One region of the Psychrobacillus sp. MER TA 171 genome, then DNA from elsewhere that is predicted to be linked to it. Evidence: riboswitches for the same ligand, from Rfam matches in the RefSeq annotation. Region 1 holds a riboswitch; each other region holds the start of a gene.
The links. A riboswitch is a leader RNA that binds a small molecule or an ion and turns the genes downstream of it on or off. The one in region 1 is predicted to bind S-adenosylmethionine.

Region 1 (4,743 bases):
TTACCGCGACTCACGTATTAACCGTATTTTCGAAGGTACAAATGAAATCAACCGCTTAATCGTTCCAGGAACATTCCTGAAAAAAGCAATGAAGGGTGAATTACCACTTCTTCAAAAAGCACAAGGTCTGCAGGAAGAGCTATTAATGATGATGCCAGAGGAAGTTGGCGATGAAGCATTAGCTCAAGAAAAAGTGCTAGTTGCAAACGCTAAGAAAATCGGTATTTTAGCTGCTGGTATGGCTGCTCAACGCTTCGGTACAAAATTAGAAGCAGAGCAAGAAGTACTTGTACACATCGCAAACATTGCGAACAACATCTTTGCAATGGAATCAGCAGTACTACGTACAGAAAAAGCAATCGCACGCAGTGGAGAAGAAAAAGCAGCACAAAAGCTTCTTTACACTCAAATCTTCTGCCAAGAAGCCTTCAATGAAATCGAAGCAGCAGCAAAAGAAACACTAATTGCTTCAGTTGATGGCGATAACTTACGCATGATGATTTCTGCACTTCGCAAGCTAACTCGCTACACACCATATAACGTGATCGAGAAAAAACGCGAAGCTTCCGTTAAGCTAATCGAAGCTGAAAAATTTGTAGTTTAATAATAGCATTGGCCATCTGGAACTCCAGATGGCTTTTTTGTCCGAAAAACGATATTGCCATGAAGGGGAATGAGTTTATAACCGTTTAGCGAGATTTATGACCGCTCACGGGAATTTATCACCGCTAAGCAAAAACAAGGATATTTTTAAAGTTAAGAAGAGAGCATTTCACTGTTCTCTCTTGCATGAGTAACAAAATATTATTATGATAAAAAGAAAAAGGTGAGATATAAATGACAATCCAATTTTATGGATATCCAAAATGTAGTACATGCAACAAAGCAAGCAAATGGCTGAAAGATAACGATATCCCATTTGAGAACCATCATATCGTTGACGCACCGCCTTCAAAGGAACTTTTAAAGGAAATGGTGGCACAAGGCGATTATGAACTGAAAAAATTCTTTAATACTAGCGGCGTAAAATATCGTGAATTACAATTGAAGGACAAGCTTCCTACAATGTCGGAGGATGAGCAGTTAGAGCTGCTTGCTTCGGATGGAAAATTGATTAAACGACCTCTTGTATATAATGGACATAAGCTAACGCTTGGTTTTAAAGAAGAGCAGTTTGAAGACATGTGGAAAACCTCTTAAAGCACCTTGTATTTACTATGAAAATATGTGAATATTAAATAGAATGGATTAATTATTTGAGAGGGGTTTATTTATGAGCGTACCTAAAGATTTTAAGTACTCAGCTGAACATGAATGGGTAAAAAATGAGGACGGAAATGTCCGTATTGGAATTACTCATTTTGCACAATCTGAACTTGGAGATATCGTATTCGTTGAACTTCCACAAGTTGGCGATGAGATCAAGGCAGGAGACGCTTTTGGTAGCGTTGAATCCGTAAAAACTGTTTCAGAATTATATGCACCTATCAGTGGTAAAGTAGTAGAAGTAAATACTGAGCTAGAAGATAGCCCCGAATTTGTTAATGAATCACCTTATGAAAATGCATGGATGATCGTGGTTGAGCCTTCTGACGTATCAGAAGTGGACAGCTTATTATCTCCTGAAAAGTACGAAGAATTAATAGCAGAGTAATAATGAAAACGCCGGTTAATAATCGGCGTTTTTTTCATATAATAAAGGAAAGGATAAGTTGGGAGAGAAGCTAAATGGCACATGTATTTAGTGATAAAATAATTATCGTTGAGGGTAGGTCTGATAAGCTGCAATTATTAAGCCTTCTCGATGAATCTCCAGAAATTATATGTACTAATGGAACGATATCCGATGTAAAATTGGAGGAGCTATTAAGCCCTTATGATGGCTTGCCGATTTATGCTTTTCTAGATGCAGACAAATCCGGGGAACAAATTCGATCGGTCGTTAGGAAGGAGTATCCAGAGGCAATTCATTTGTATACGAACCCGACGTATGGCGAAGTAGCAAACACACCGGCGAAGGTTTTGGCATCTATATTAAAACGTGTTAATATTAAGGTGAAAAAAGAATTTTTACCTTAGGATGATGTGTATGAATGAATGGACTAGAGAACAATGGGATAGCGCTAAAAACAATTCAACACTTACCTTGTTTTATATCTATACGCCTATGTGTGGAACGTGTCAGGTAGCAAGTAAAATGATGAATGTTATTAAAGAAATGGTTACCTATCCAATTGGTCAGGCAAATATTAATTTTCTAGGTGATTTGGCGATAGAACAGGAAATTGAAAGCGTACCTTGTCTTCTTATTACAAAACATGGGAAAGTGGAAAAGAAAATCTATGCTTTTCAATCAGTTCCTTACTTATTGGAAACAATAAAGGCTATTGACGAAGATGAAAACCTATGATAATATTCGTTATGTTGAAAACACAATTTAATAGTGTCGCTCTTATTAAGAGAGGTGGAGGGAAGTGCCCTTTGAAGCCCGGCAACCGTCATGAAAGTGAAATGGTGCCAAGTCACGCAAAGCTATAGCTTTGGGAAATGAGAGAATGGATGAACGTTATTTTAAATAGATAACATACACCCCTTCTGCTCTTTTGCAGAAGGGGTTTTTTATTAGGAAAGGTGGTCAGATTTACTTGATTAGTTTAAAAGACGTTTCGAAAAGATTTATTACAAAGCAAGGAGAAATCGTTGCAGTTGATAGTGTAAATCTGGACATACAGCGTGGAGAAATTTTCGGGATTATTGGATACAGCGGAGCGGGCAAGAGTACGCTAATACGTTTGTTGAATGGGCTAGAAAAGCCATCTGACGGTCATATTACAGTGAATGGCCAGGAAATTACATCTATTAATGAGGACAAGCTTCGAAGCTTTCGTCAAAAAGTAAGCATGATCTTCCAGCATTTCAATTTACTATGGTCGCGAACTGTCGCTGAAAATATAGCATTCCCATTAGAAATTGCAGGAGTTCCAAAGGAAAAAAGAAAAGCTAGAGTAGAGGAGCTTTTAAGCCTTGTTGGATTGGAAGGAAGAGGAGACTCTTACCCATCTCAATTATCTGGAGGACAAAAGCAACGCGTAGGAATTGCAAGAGCGTTGGCTAATGGTCCAGAGGTATTGCTTTGTGATGAGGCAACATCAGCTCTTGACCCTGAAACAACCGACTCCATTTTAGACTTGCTCGTAAGCATTAATGAAAAACTCGGATTAACCATTGTATTAATCACACATGAGATGCAAGTTATTCAAAAGATCTGTAACCGAGTAGCGGTTATGGAAAATGGGCAAGTTGTAGAAGAGGGAGATGTGCTTGAGGTATTCCAAAAGCCACAACAGCCTATTACAAAGCGTTTCGTTTCTCAAATTTCAGATTCTAAAGAGCCAATTCAAACCATTCAAAATCTAGTTAAGCTTTATCCAAACGGCAAGCTAGTTAAGCTCGTTTTCGTTGGAGATACTACAGAGCAACCAATTCTTTCAAGATTAATCAAACAGTTCGATTTAGAAGTAAACATCGTGCAAGGAAATATATCACACACGAAAAGTGGAGCGTTCGGGACACTAATCCTTCAAATAGATGGAAATGAACAAGCAGTGGAAGAGGCAATTGAATTTATCCACGCGCAAAAAGTTAAAACTGAGGTGATCAACAATGATTGAATCGTTATTTCCAAATGTTGATTGGCCTAAAATGTGGGAAGCCACTATAGAAACCCTTTATATGACTGCAATTTCTACAGTCCTAACAGCAATCTTTGGACTAATATTAGGACTATTATTATTTTTGACAAGTCCACACCAAGCATGGGCAAATAAAATAGCAAACTGGTTGACCAGTGGAGTAGTCAATATTTTCCGTTCTATACCGTTTATTATTTTAATCATTTTATTGATACCATTTACAACGTTGTTGACGGGATCGATGCGTGGTCCGAATGCGGCCATCCCTGCATTAGTAATTGGAGCTGCTCCATTTTATGCCCGTATGGTTTTAATCGCACTACGAGAAATCGACAAGGGTGTACTAGAGGCAGCTAAATCTATGGGTGCTAAAACTTCTACAATTATTTGGAAGGTTTTATTGCCAGAATCGATGCCCGCCTTAGTATCTGGTATTACCGTAACCTGTATTTCACTAGTTGGGTACACAGCGATGGCAGGTATTATTGGAGCTGGAGGACTTGGAAATCTAGCATTTCAAGATGGATTCCAACGTAGTCGCGAGGATGTAACGTTTATAGCTACTATTTTAATATTAATCATCGTCTTTATTCTACAATGGATTGGCGATATTATTACTACAAAAATTGATAAAAGATAGGGAGAGATTGAGTATGAAAAAATTATTGGCTGGGGTTTTATTATCTGTTAGTGCATTAACACTTGCTGCATGTGGCGATGAGGATAGCGACAAATTAGTTGTTGGTGCCTCTAACGTACCGCACGCAGAAATTTTAGAGCAGGTAGTACCTATTTTAGAAGAACAAGGCATTGAGCTTCAAATTGAAACGTACCAAGATTACGTACTACCAAATAAAGACTTAAATAATGGCGACTTAGATGCCAATTATTTTCAACATGCTCCTTATCTAGAATCACAAATGAATGATTTCGATTATGACTTCGTAAATGCTGGTGGCATCCATATCGAGCCGATTGGTCTTTACTCTCAAAAGTATGATTCGATTGAAGAGCTTCCAGAAGGAGCAACGATCTTAATGAGTAACTCGGT
Region 2 (4,743 bases), on a different contig from region 1:
GCCTGGTATAAATGAAATAATGAGAAATGTTGTATTTTCTAACAGACTTTGAAAATAGGATGTATAAGTAAGAGGCTTCGTGCCTTTTAACTGATGTATTTCTTCCATTTCAGTAGATACAAGCTTTTCTATTCGATCTTCTACTAGTTTATTTACTTCCGCCGTCATTTTTTCTTTATTAATTTTTTCATTAAAAAAGGCATGCTTTCGTTCATATTGTTCCTTATACTCTTCGTACAGTTCCTCTCGCACTCCCCTTGTCCCAAGTGCAGACTTTAAATCACTTTTTAAGGAAGAATGAGGATCCTTCTGTTTTTTTAAGTAAAAGAGTATAAAAGTAATGACATGAACCGGCAAACCAAGTAAAAATAACAAAATACTATAGAAGGAATGATGTTGTAGTCTTCCGTAGGTAAAACTAAATGCGTTGGAAGAAAGTTTTCTTCCCATACTAAATCCCCCCTCTCCATATTGTATAAATCCGAGTGGTATAGTATAGTATAGATTCGAACTACCATTAAGTCAACGCAAATTATTTAGTCTATTTAGAGTAGGGTTAAATGCGCCACTAATGTGCGTGTTTAGTCTTCTTTTTTGTAGAAACCGCTCATATTACTTTAAATATACGCTCTCTAACAACAGAGCATGAATCATAAACAATACGAAGATTTCATTCAGATAGGTGGTTTTCATGGAAACTATTTTAAAAGTAGAGGATTTACAGATTTCCTTTTTAACAAATGACAATGAATTCGAGGCTGTTCGAGGTGTTAGCTTTGAGGTTAAAAAAGGAGAAACATTGGGCATAGTCGGAGAATCTGGAAGTGGAAAAAGTGTCACGGCCCGTTCCATTATGCGCCTTTTACCTTCTCCTCCCTCCTTCATGAAAAATGGTTCCATTGAGTTTTTAGGGGAACAACTCCACACAAAAACAGAGAAGGAAATGGAAGCTATTAGAGGAAGAGATATCAGTATGATTTTTCAGGATCCAATGACCTCTTTAAATCCAACCATTCGTATCGGCGTTCAAATAGCAGAAAGCCTTATTAAGCACCAAAAGCTCTCGAAAAAAGAGGGAAAGGCACAAGCTATTGAGATACTCAAGCTTGTAGGAATTAAAAATAGTGAAGAACGTTATAACCAATATCCGCATGAGTTTTCTGGTGGTATGCGTCAAAGAGTTATGATTGCCATTGCTTTAGCATGTAAGCCTACTCTACTTATTGCAGATGAGCCAACTACTGCGTTAGACGTGACCATTCAAGCTCAAATACTAAATTTAATGAAGGATATGCAGAAGCGCTTTGGGACCTCTATTATTTTAATTACTCATGACCTTGGAGTTGTCGCTGGAATGTGTGACCGTGTAGCTGTGATGAAAAATGGAGAAATCGTTGAAACAGGAACTACCGAAGAAATTTTTGCTAACCCAAAGCATGACTATACGAAAAAACTATTAAATGCCTTACCTCGTTTAGACGAGAAGAAAAAGCCGAAGAAACCTCCTCTTCGTTCTATTGGATTAGAAAATGGAAAGCCACTGCTGGAAGTTAAATCTTTAAAACAGCATTTTCAAGTAAGTCGCGGGAATGTCTTAAAAGCGGTTGACGATATTAGCTTCTTTATAAAGCCCGGGGAAACTCTTGGTCTTGTAGGAGAATCAGGCTCAGGTAAATCTACTACCGGTCGGGCGATTCTTCGATTGCATGAGCCTACAGATGGAGATGTGCTATATCAAGGAATGGCCATTAATCGTTTAAGTAAAAATGAGCTTAAAACGATGCGTCGGCATATGCAAATCATCTTCCAGGACCCCTACTCTTCCTTAAATCCTCGTTTAAAGGTGCTAGACATTATTGGGCAGGCATTAGATATTCATCGTCTGAGCAAAAATGCAGAGGAGAGAAAGAAGCGGGTAGAGGAATTACTAGAATTGGTAGGCTTAGAGCCCTCGCATGCATTACGTTATCCACATGAGTTCTCTGGTGGACAGCGACAACGTATAGGTATCGCTCGAGCACTTGCGGTTGAGCCTGATTTTATCGTCTGTGACGAACCTCTATCGGCTTTAGATGTTTCTATACAAGCACAGATTGTAGAGCTTTTGGAGGATTTACAGCACAGACTAGGCCTGACATACTTATTTATCGCACATGACCTGTCCATGGTAAAACATATAAGTGATCGCGTTGCTGTCATGTATTCTGGAAAAATTGTAGAGCTAGCAGAAAGTGAGGAGCTTTATACTAATCCACAGCATCCGTACACTAAGTCTCTCTTAGCAGCCATTCCAATCCCTGACCCAAAAGTAGAGGCCAAGAAAAAGCGTGTGCTCATGGAAGAGTCTAATGTTACTGACAAGTATCAATTAAAGAATTCTGAGCTGGTAGAGGTATCCGACGGTCACTGGGTAGCTATCCCTAAGTAAGGTAGCCCTTGAAATTGTTTAAAGCCCATGTTAAACTTATTTTTATTATATTTAGATAATTTAATATTTTATTTCTTATCAAGAGAGACGGAGGGATTGGCCCTATGATGTCTCAGCAACCAGCCTTTTAGGTGTGGTGCTAAATCCAATAGACATTAAGTCTTGAAGATAAGAAGAATGACTTCAATATATATTGAGGGTTCTCTTCTTATGAAGCGAGCCCTCTTTTTATTTGATTTTATAGACAGTAGTAATCGCAACATAATATAAATAGAAGGTAGGAATTTAATATGACAAATCAATTACTTGTAAAAGCACCTTTCAAAGCAGATCACGTTGGAAGCTTCCTGAGACCGGAACGTTTAAAGCAAGCAAGGGCTCAATTTGAACAAAAAGAAATTTCCCAAGAGCAGCTAACTCAAGTGGAAAATGAAGAGATTATTAAACTCATAGAAAAACAGAAGGAAGCTGGATTACTTTCTATCACAGATGGAGAATTTCGTCGAAAATGGTGGCATTTCGATTTTTTAAGCGGACTAGATGGCGTGGAATTTTATGAAACCGATCAAGGACTATCATTTAAAGGGGTGCAAACAAAAGCGCATGGTATTAAGGTGACAGGAAAGATTGGCTTTAGTACCCATTACATGATTGAGCATTTCAAGTTTTTAAAAGAAGCAGCTGGGGATGCTGTTGTAAAATTTACTATTCCTAGTCCGAACATGCTTTATTACCGAGCTGCAATTGAGGAAGGTGTGTATAACAATGATGAGGAATTATTTTCTGACTTAATCACAGCTTATCAAGGGTTTATCCAAGCAATCTATGATGAAGGCTGTCGTTATCTTCAAATTGATGATACTTCATGGGCTACCTCCTTTTCCGAGGAAGGCCTCGCTTCCTTAAAGGACAGGGGGTTATCGCTAGAGCAAGCCTTATCCCTTTCTGCAAGGGCTATTAATGAGTCTATTTCTAAAAGACCAGCCGATATGCTAGTGACCATGCATATTTGTCGGGGAAATTTCCGATCCACTTATATCACAAGCGGAAGCTATGAGTTAGTTTCAGAAACTATATTCGGTGGATTACATGTGGATGGTTTATTTTTAGAATTTGACGATGAGCGCTCTGGTGGTTTTGAGCCTTTACGACATGTTAATCGAAAGGATTTAAATATTGTCCTAGGGCTGATTACCTCTAAGCATGGGGACCTAGAGGAAGAAGAATTAGTTAAAGCTCGCATCGAAGAAGCTACTAAATATGTACCAAAAGAACAGCTTTGCTTAAGTCCTCAATGTGGATTTTCTTCTACTGAGGAAGGAAACATATTAACTGAAGAGGAACAATGGGCAAAAATTCGCCATGTAGTCCAAATAGCAAAGGATGTCTGGAACTGACTTACCCACATGTGGATAACGTTAGTAGAAATGTTTTTACATTTGCCTGTTAGGGTATCTATTTAAATAAGATATCAGTTCTATATGGGAGGAATGTTTGATGAGTAAAGTTTATGAATATACAACAGATGATGTCGTAGAAGAAACTGGTAATTATACGTGTGAGTCTGGGACAACTAGAACTTTAGAAAAGGGTTCGAAATTCCCTTCCTGTCCCGATACAGAAGTAGTTACGTATTGGAAACGCTCTGAAAGTCATACCCACAGCTCAGGGCAGGAAGTATTAACATCCGGTCGCTATGTGGATGAAGATGGAGATGAAGCTTTCCTAGAGGCTGGCTCTACTTTTCCAAACTGCCCAAAAGCAGGAACCCCTACTACATGGTCCCATGCAGGATAACTAAGTTGCTGATACTTGTCTTATTTTATAGACAGGTATCAGTTTTTATTTTAATAAACAAACAGCGAGCAAGTATAAAAAGATAAGCCATCATAGCCGCTTGGATTTCTGTGGTGGTGGCTTACCGAAATAAGAAATCTTAGTTCTTTAAATCGTCTATGGACCTTTGCACCTTGTCTTCTTGTTCTTGTCGATATTTCCTTCTAGCTTCCTCTGAGACTAACATAGACTCATTAATCCCATTTTTTACTCCCCACTTGATAATAAAATATAAAAGTATAGATAAACCTATTATCCATAAAAGCAATTGTCCGGTTGTCATTTTTAAAATCCCCCTTATTTATTGCGTACAACTACTAAATAGCTTGTGTTCACTACCAGCAAGACTAAGCACATTACTGCTATAGAAAAAATTTGCGATTGCTCGCTAAAGTAAGAAAATGCAACAGCTAAACTAATACCAGTGAGCATAAACAGATTGAATAATCGATGCGATTTATAAAGTCCTTGTAAGGTCA
Region 3 (4,743 bases), on a different contig from region 1:
ACGATTGCATTTTGTAATGCTTGCCCAGGTCTCGTTAAAACAATCAGTATACCTAAGGGAATACCGATTAGGATGGAGATTAATAAAGAAATCCCTACCATTTGGAACGTTTCTATGGTGGCTTTTCCGATTAATGGGAGCCATTGATTGGTAAATTGTTCAATCCCACTCATGAGTGCACCTCCAAGTTTTCTGTCTCTACACCGCGTTCGTTTAGAAATTGGATTGCAGACTGTACTTGGTCCGGATCTCCGACTAAATGGATGACGATATTACCCACAATTCCATTTTTCAACTCGATGATATTGGCGGTTAATATATTAGGCTGGACTTCAAATCTTTGGCTAACCTCTGCTAATAAGGGCTTACCAGTGCTCTCTCCAACGAAAGTTAAACGTGTAACAGCACCTGTTACATGGAGCTGAGAAATTAGAGACGGGGATAGATTTCGTTGACTGATTGTGCTTAAAAACTTCTTTGTTGTTGGATGCTTTGGCTTTGTAAAAAGGTTAATCGCAGTGTTTGCTTCGACAACTTCTCCTTTTTCCATTACATACACATGATCACAAATTTTTTGAATGACATTCATCTCATGAGTAATTAGTAGAATAGTGATACCCAGCTCTTTATTTATTTTTAATAGCAAATCCAAAATGGAATCAGTAGTTTCAGGATCCAATGCACTTGTTGCTTCATCGCTTAATAGTACTTCGGGTTCCTGTGCAAGGGCTCTAGCTATTGCGACGCGTTGTTTTTGCCCTCCTGAAAGCTGGTTTGGGTAGCTTTTATACTTATCAGATAAACCAACTATTTCTAAGTACTTTTCTACTCTATTTTTTACTTCTGTTTTATCATAGCCGAGTAGCTTTAATGGAATGGCAATATTATCATAAACAGTTGCTGTTTTTAGAAGATTAAATCCTTGAAAGATCATTCCTATTTTATTTCGTACCATACGTAGCTTCGCCGGGGGGAGGGGGGTAATGTTATTGCCGTTTATGTATACTTTTCCAGATGTTGGTTTCTCTAATAGATTTACACAGCGAATGAGTGTGCTTTTCCCTGCACCGCTATAGCCTATAACCCCATGAATTTCACCTTTTTTTACGTGTATGCTTACATTATTAACAGCCTTTACCGTACTACTTTTACTGCTGAACTCTTTTGTGATATTTTCTAAAACTATCATGAATGATCTTCCTTTCTAAAGAAACGCCGGCAGAGCTAGAAGCCTGCGTTTTTCTTGATGTCTAGCTTCGGCGCCTTGCCCCTCGGGATCAAATGGGAAAATACTCCGGTGGCTGTGGATCTGCCTCCTCGCATTTTCCCATTTGCCTGTCGGGGCAGGGATAGGCGCCTGTGCTTTTCTAATTTACCAACCTGCTAGTGCGGAGCCTTGGAATTCTTCTTCAATAAATTCTCTAACTTCGTCGGAATGGTATGCTTTAATGAATTTTTGGATGACAGGATCATTTTCGTTTTCCTTACGAACAACAATATGGTTAACGTATGGGGAATCAGCTGACTCTAACAAAATTGATTCTTCTCCAGGGTTAATACCAGCTTCTAAAGCATAATTGGAATTGATTGCTGCAGCATCGACCTCACTAAGCTGTTTTACTATTTGCGCTGCCTCTAATTCAACGAATTCAAGGTTTTTAGGGTTTTCTTCAATGTCATGAATAGAAGCATTTCCTTTTTTACCTTCTTTCACTTTGATAAAACCATTTACTTCTAATATGTCTAAAGCTCGTGCACCTTGTGTTGGATCATTCGGTAGTCCAAAGGTAGCTCCATCTGGTAGTTCATCGAAGGATGAATACTTTTCAGAATAAACGCCCATTGGAAGTAAAATAGTCTCAGCGACTGGTACTAGCTCTGTATCATTATTTTCGTTAAATGAGTCAAGAAAAGGTAGAGTTTGATAACTGTTTGCGTCCAAGCTGCCTTCATCAAGTGCTGTGTTTGGAAGTACGAAATCTGAAAAAGCCTTAATCTCAATTTCTAGTCCATCACGTGCTGCAATTTCAGCAACAACCTCAGTAACTTGTTCATGTGGACCTGACGTAACGCCAACAACTAATTTATTTTCATCTAATGGTCCTGATGTAGCATCATTACCACAAGCCGAGAGCAACCCTGTTAATAAAACTCCTGATAACACTAAGCTAAATTTCTTCATTGTAATTCCTCCTGAATATGTATTAATAAAAACGAATAAATATAAAAGCCTCTCTTTCAAAAGAAAGAGAGGCACACAAATATGTATGGTCCTCTCTTATCTTCCAAAACAAAAATGTTTTGCAGGATTTAGCACCTTTCTATACTTTTTTAGTATAGATGGTTGCCGAGCTTCAACGGGCCAGTCCCTCAGCTACTCTTGATAAGAGATAATTTCTATTAAGTTTTTCGTTTTTACTATAGAAAAAATTTACTACACTGCTCTATTGAAGTCAATATATATTTTTATATTTTTATAATTGTTTAGAAAAATTCAAATAGAATATTATATAAATAATTATACAAAAGTGATTTATATGGAAATACTAAGATGGGAGCATTTAAAAGGTTTACATTTAGCTATATGCTTTATGTTAATGGAGATGTTAAAGGTAAGGAGAGATTTAAAAATAGGCTATGTTAAAGGTTAGGGTTGATTTATGATGCAAGAAATCTTAAAGCATAGAGTAGAATTGATTTCCGCCCCAGCCGGACGCTTTCCTCGGGGTGAGCGATAAGCCATCACCCATCGCTTACGCGCGTGGTTGTGATGTCTGGTCTGTCTCACTCATCCCGTAGCATAGCTATCAAGTTAAGAAGTTTATAAAAACCCTCGAGGTTGGTATAGAAAACTAACCAACAGGAGGTGCTTCATATGAAAAGAACTGATTTAGACGAATGGAAACTCTTAATGGAACAATTGTATAAACTGTTTTCCCCGGATATGTTGGATAGTTGGGCCAAAGAATCAGGATGGATCAAACGAAAACGAAAGCTTGATGCGTATTCATTTCTCCACATTCTTCTTTATCATTGTGGAAACCTGGCTGGCAGTTCACTACGCGAGCTAAGCCTATCATTAGAAGAAACCTGCCATATTTCTATGACTCCAGAGGCAATAAACCAACGTTTAAATAAAGAATTAATTGTATTCCTAAAAAAGTGTTTGGAACATTTTATACAAACGAAGTTAAATTATCAGTTGCCGATCAGTGACGAGCTACAAAAATTTTGTGAGAGGATCCGTATAATAGATGCGACCATCCATTCCCTTCCTTCGGATTTGAAGGAGACTTTTCCTGGCGTCTATCGAGCCGAATTAAAATGCCAACTGGAGTATGAATTCCTGACAGGACAGTTCTTGTTGGCTGACTGGAGGAACGGAAAAGAAAACGATTCCCTATACGGAAAGTATCGATTAGAGACGGTCTCACCTGGCGATTTGTTTATACAGGACTTGGGTTATTTTCATCTACCTACATTCAAAAAAATCGATGAGACAGGGGGCTATTTCGTCTCTAGAGTTCGACCAGATTGTTCTATCTATACAGGGAATCCAAACCCTCGATACCATGCCGATGGCAGGGTCGTCAAATCCTCTTTTTATCAGAAGGAATCTTTGGCAGAGCATCTGGAACAAATGGAGCGTGGCTCCATAAGGGAATGGGAGGAAGTCTTTGTCGGGTATGACTATAAATTCCCTACCCGTTTGATTTTGTATCGGCATACGGAGGAACAAGATAAAAGTGGTCAGTATAAACGTAAACATTCACGTTACCAAACAAAAGAACACGTAAGGGCGCTAGATGGGGCTACGATTATTATGACAAACCTTCCGGATATCATCCCAGCTGAGAAAGTGATGGACCTTTACCGATTGCGCTGGCAGATCGAGTTATTGTTTAAGGGATGGAAATCCAATTTCCCGACCACCTTTTATAAACAGATAAAGGAAGAACGTGTGCTATGTCATTTTTTCGCCCATTTATTATTGTTTCTAATCACAGCTACAACAACGTATCAGGCACGCTTATTCTTGCTAGAGCAATCTAGAATAGAGATAAGCATTCAAAAGGGTATTTCAGTTGCCCTACGCTTTATTCGCTTGATGTTTGAAAGCATAAAAAAATACACCAAGCTTACCAATGGGGTCCTGAAAAGGTTTCATGATGCTCTTTGTAAACATGCATTGAAAACAAAAGGGCCACCTGAAAAGGATCCATTGATTATACTCGGTGTAAACTACAGTTAGTATTCTATGCCCTGTATAGAAAGAAATTAAACTTACATTTTTTGGTTAAACTAAAAAGTGTTAATTTCATATGGTCTAATTTTCAAAAATACCAGTTCATATGAGAGTGAATGACGTAAATTTTTCTTAACTTGATAGCTATGTCATCCCGTAGGAGTCGCCGACTGGCGCTCCAATCAATAAATGGAACAGCTTTATCATCGATAAATCGCAAAAAATTTACTCGCATAAACAAAGCTTCAAAATGGTAACCAACCCCAAATTCATCATCTATTTATATTTAACAGACATTTGAAAGTACCTTTGTTTATGCAGTCACTATAAAAAAGAATGGTTAGTCAAAACGAACCCATATCTTTAACAAAGCTTAAAAATACAAAAAAAGTGAGCTGGAAATGTATCTCCAAGCTCACTTTTTATGTGCATTTTTTTATTAAAGCCCCGACAAAAAAAGCTTCTTCGGTGACTATTTTAATTCAGTAATGCAAGTT

Region 2: linked by a shared signal. The riboswitch ahead of M3627_RS07765 (5-methyltetrahydropteroyltriglutamate--homocysteine S-methyltransferase) and the one ahead of M3627_RS14275 (methionine ABC transporter ATP-binding protein) in region 1 are both predicted to bind S-adenosylmethionine.
Region 3: linked by a shared signal. The riboswitch ahead of M3627_RS14015 (MetQ/NlpA family ABC transporter substrate-binding protein) and the one ahead of M3627_RS14275 (methionine ABC transporter ATP-binding protein) in region 1 are both predicted to bind S-adenosylmethionine.

What each region holds. Positions count from the first base shown of each region.
Region 1 covers NZ_JAMAWN010000016.1:859-5,601, reverse strand. Annotated here, with positions in the region: gene M3627_RS14300 (acyl-CoA dehydrogenase family protein) at 1-604, shown strand, start outside; gene M3627_RS14295 (arsenate reductase family protein) at 838-1,200, shown strand; gene gcvH (glycine cleavage system protein GcvH) at 1,274-1,654, shown strand; gene M3627_RS14285 (toprim domain-containing protein) at 1,729-2,079, shown strand; gene M3627_RS14280 (thioredoxin family protein) at 2,090-2,410, shown strand; SAM riboswitch class I at 2,450-2,554, shown strand; gene M3627_RS14275 (methionine ABC transporter ATP-binding protein) at 2,646-3,671, shown strand; gene M3627_RS14270 (methionine ABC transporter permease) at 3,664-4,332, shown strand; gene M3627_RS14265 (MetQ/NlpA family ABC transporter substrate-binding protein) at 4,346-4,743, shown strand, end outside.
Region 2 covers NZ_JAMAWN010000006.1:81,287-86,029, forward strand. Annotated here, with positions in the region: gene M3627_RS07750 (ABC transporter permease) at 1-450, opposite strand, end outside; gene M3627_RS20795 (ABC transporter ATP-binding protein) at 692-2,428, shown strand; SAM riboswitch class I at 2,501-2,603, shown strand; gene M3627_RS07765 (5-methyltetrahydropteroyltriglutamate--homocysteine S-methyltransferase) at 2,719-3,825, shown strand; gene M3627_RS07770 (hypothetical protein) at 3,926-4,225, shown strand; gene M3627_RS07775 (DUF6019 family protein) at 4,365-4,547, opposite strand; gene M3627_RS07780 (DUF3169 family protein) at 4,562-4,743, opposite strand, start outside.
Region 3 covers NZ_JAMAWN010000015.1:44,368-49,110, forward strand. Annotated here, with positions in the region: gene M3627_RS14005 (methionine ABC transporter permease) at 1-173, opposite strand, end outside; gene M3627_RS14010 (methionine ABC transporter ATP-binding protein) at 170-1,189, opposite strand; gene M3627_RS14015 (MetQ/NlpA family ABC transporter substrate-binding protein) at 1,373-2,182, opposite strand; SAM riboswitch class I at 2,276-2,390, opposite strand; gene M3627_RS14020 (IS4 family transposase) at 2,876-4,252, shown strand; gene M3627_RS14025 (hypothetical protein) at 4,724-4,743, opposite strand, start outside.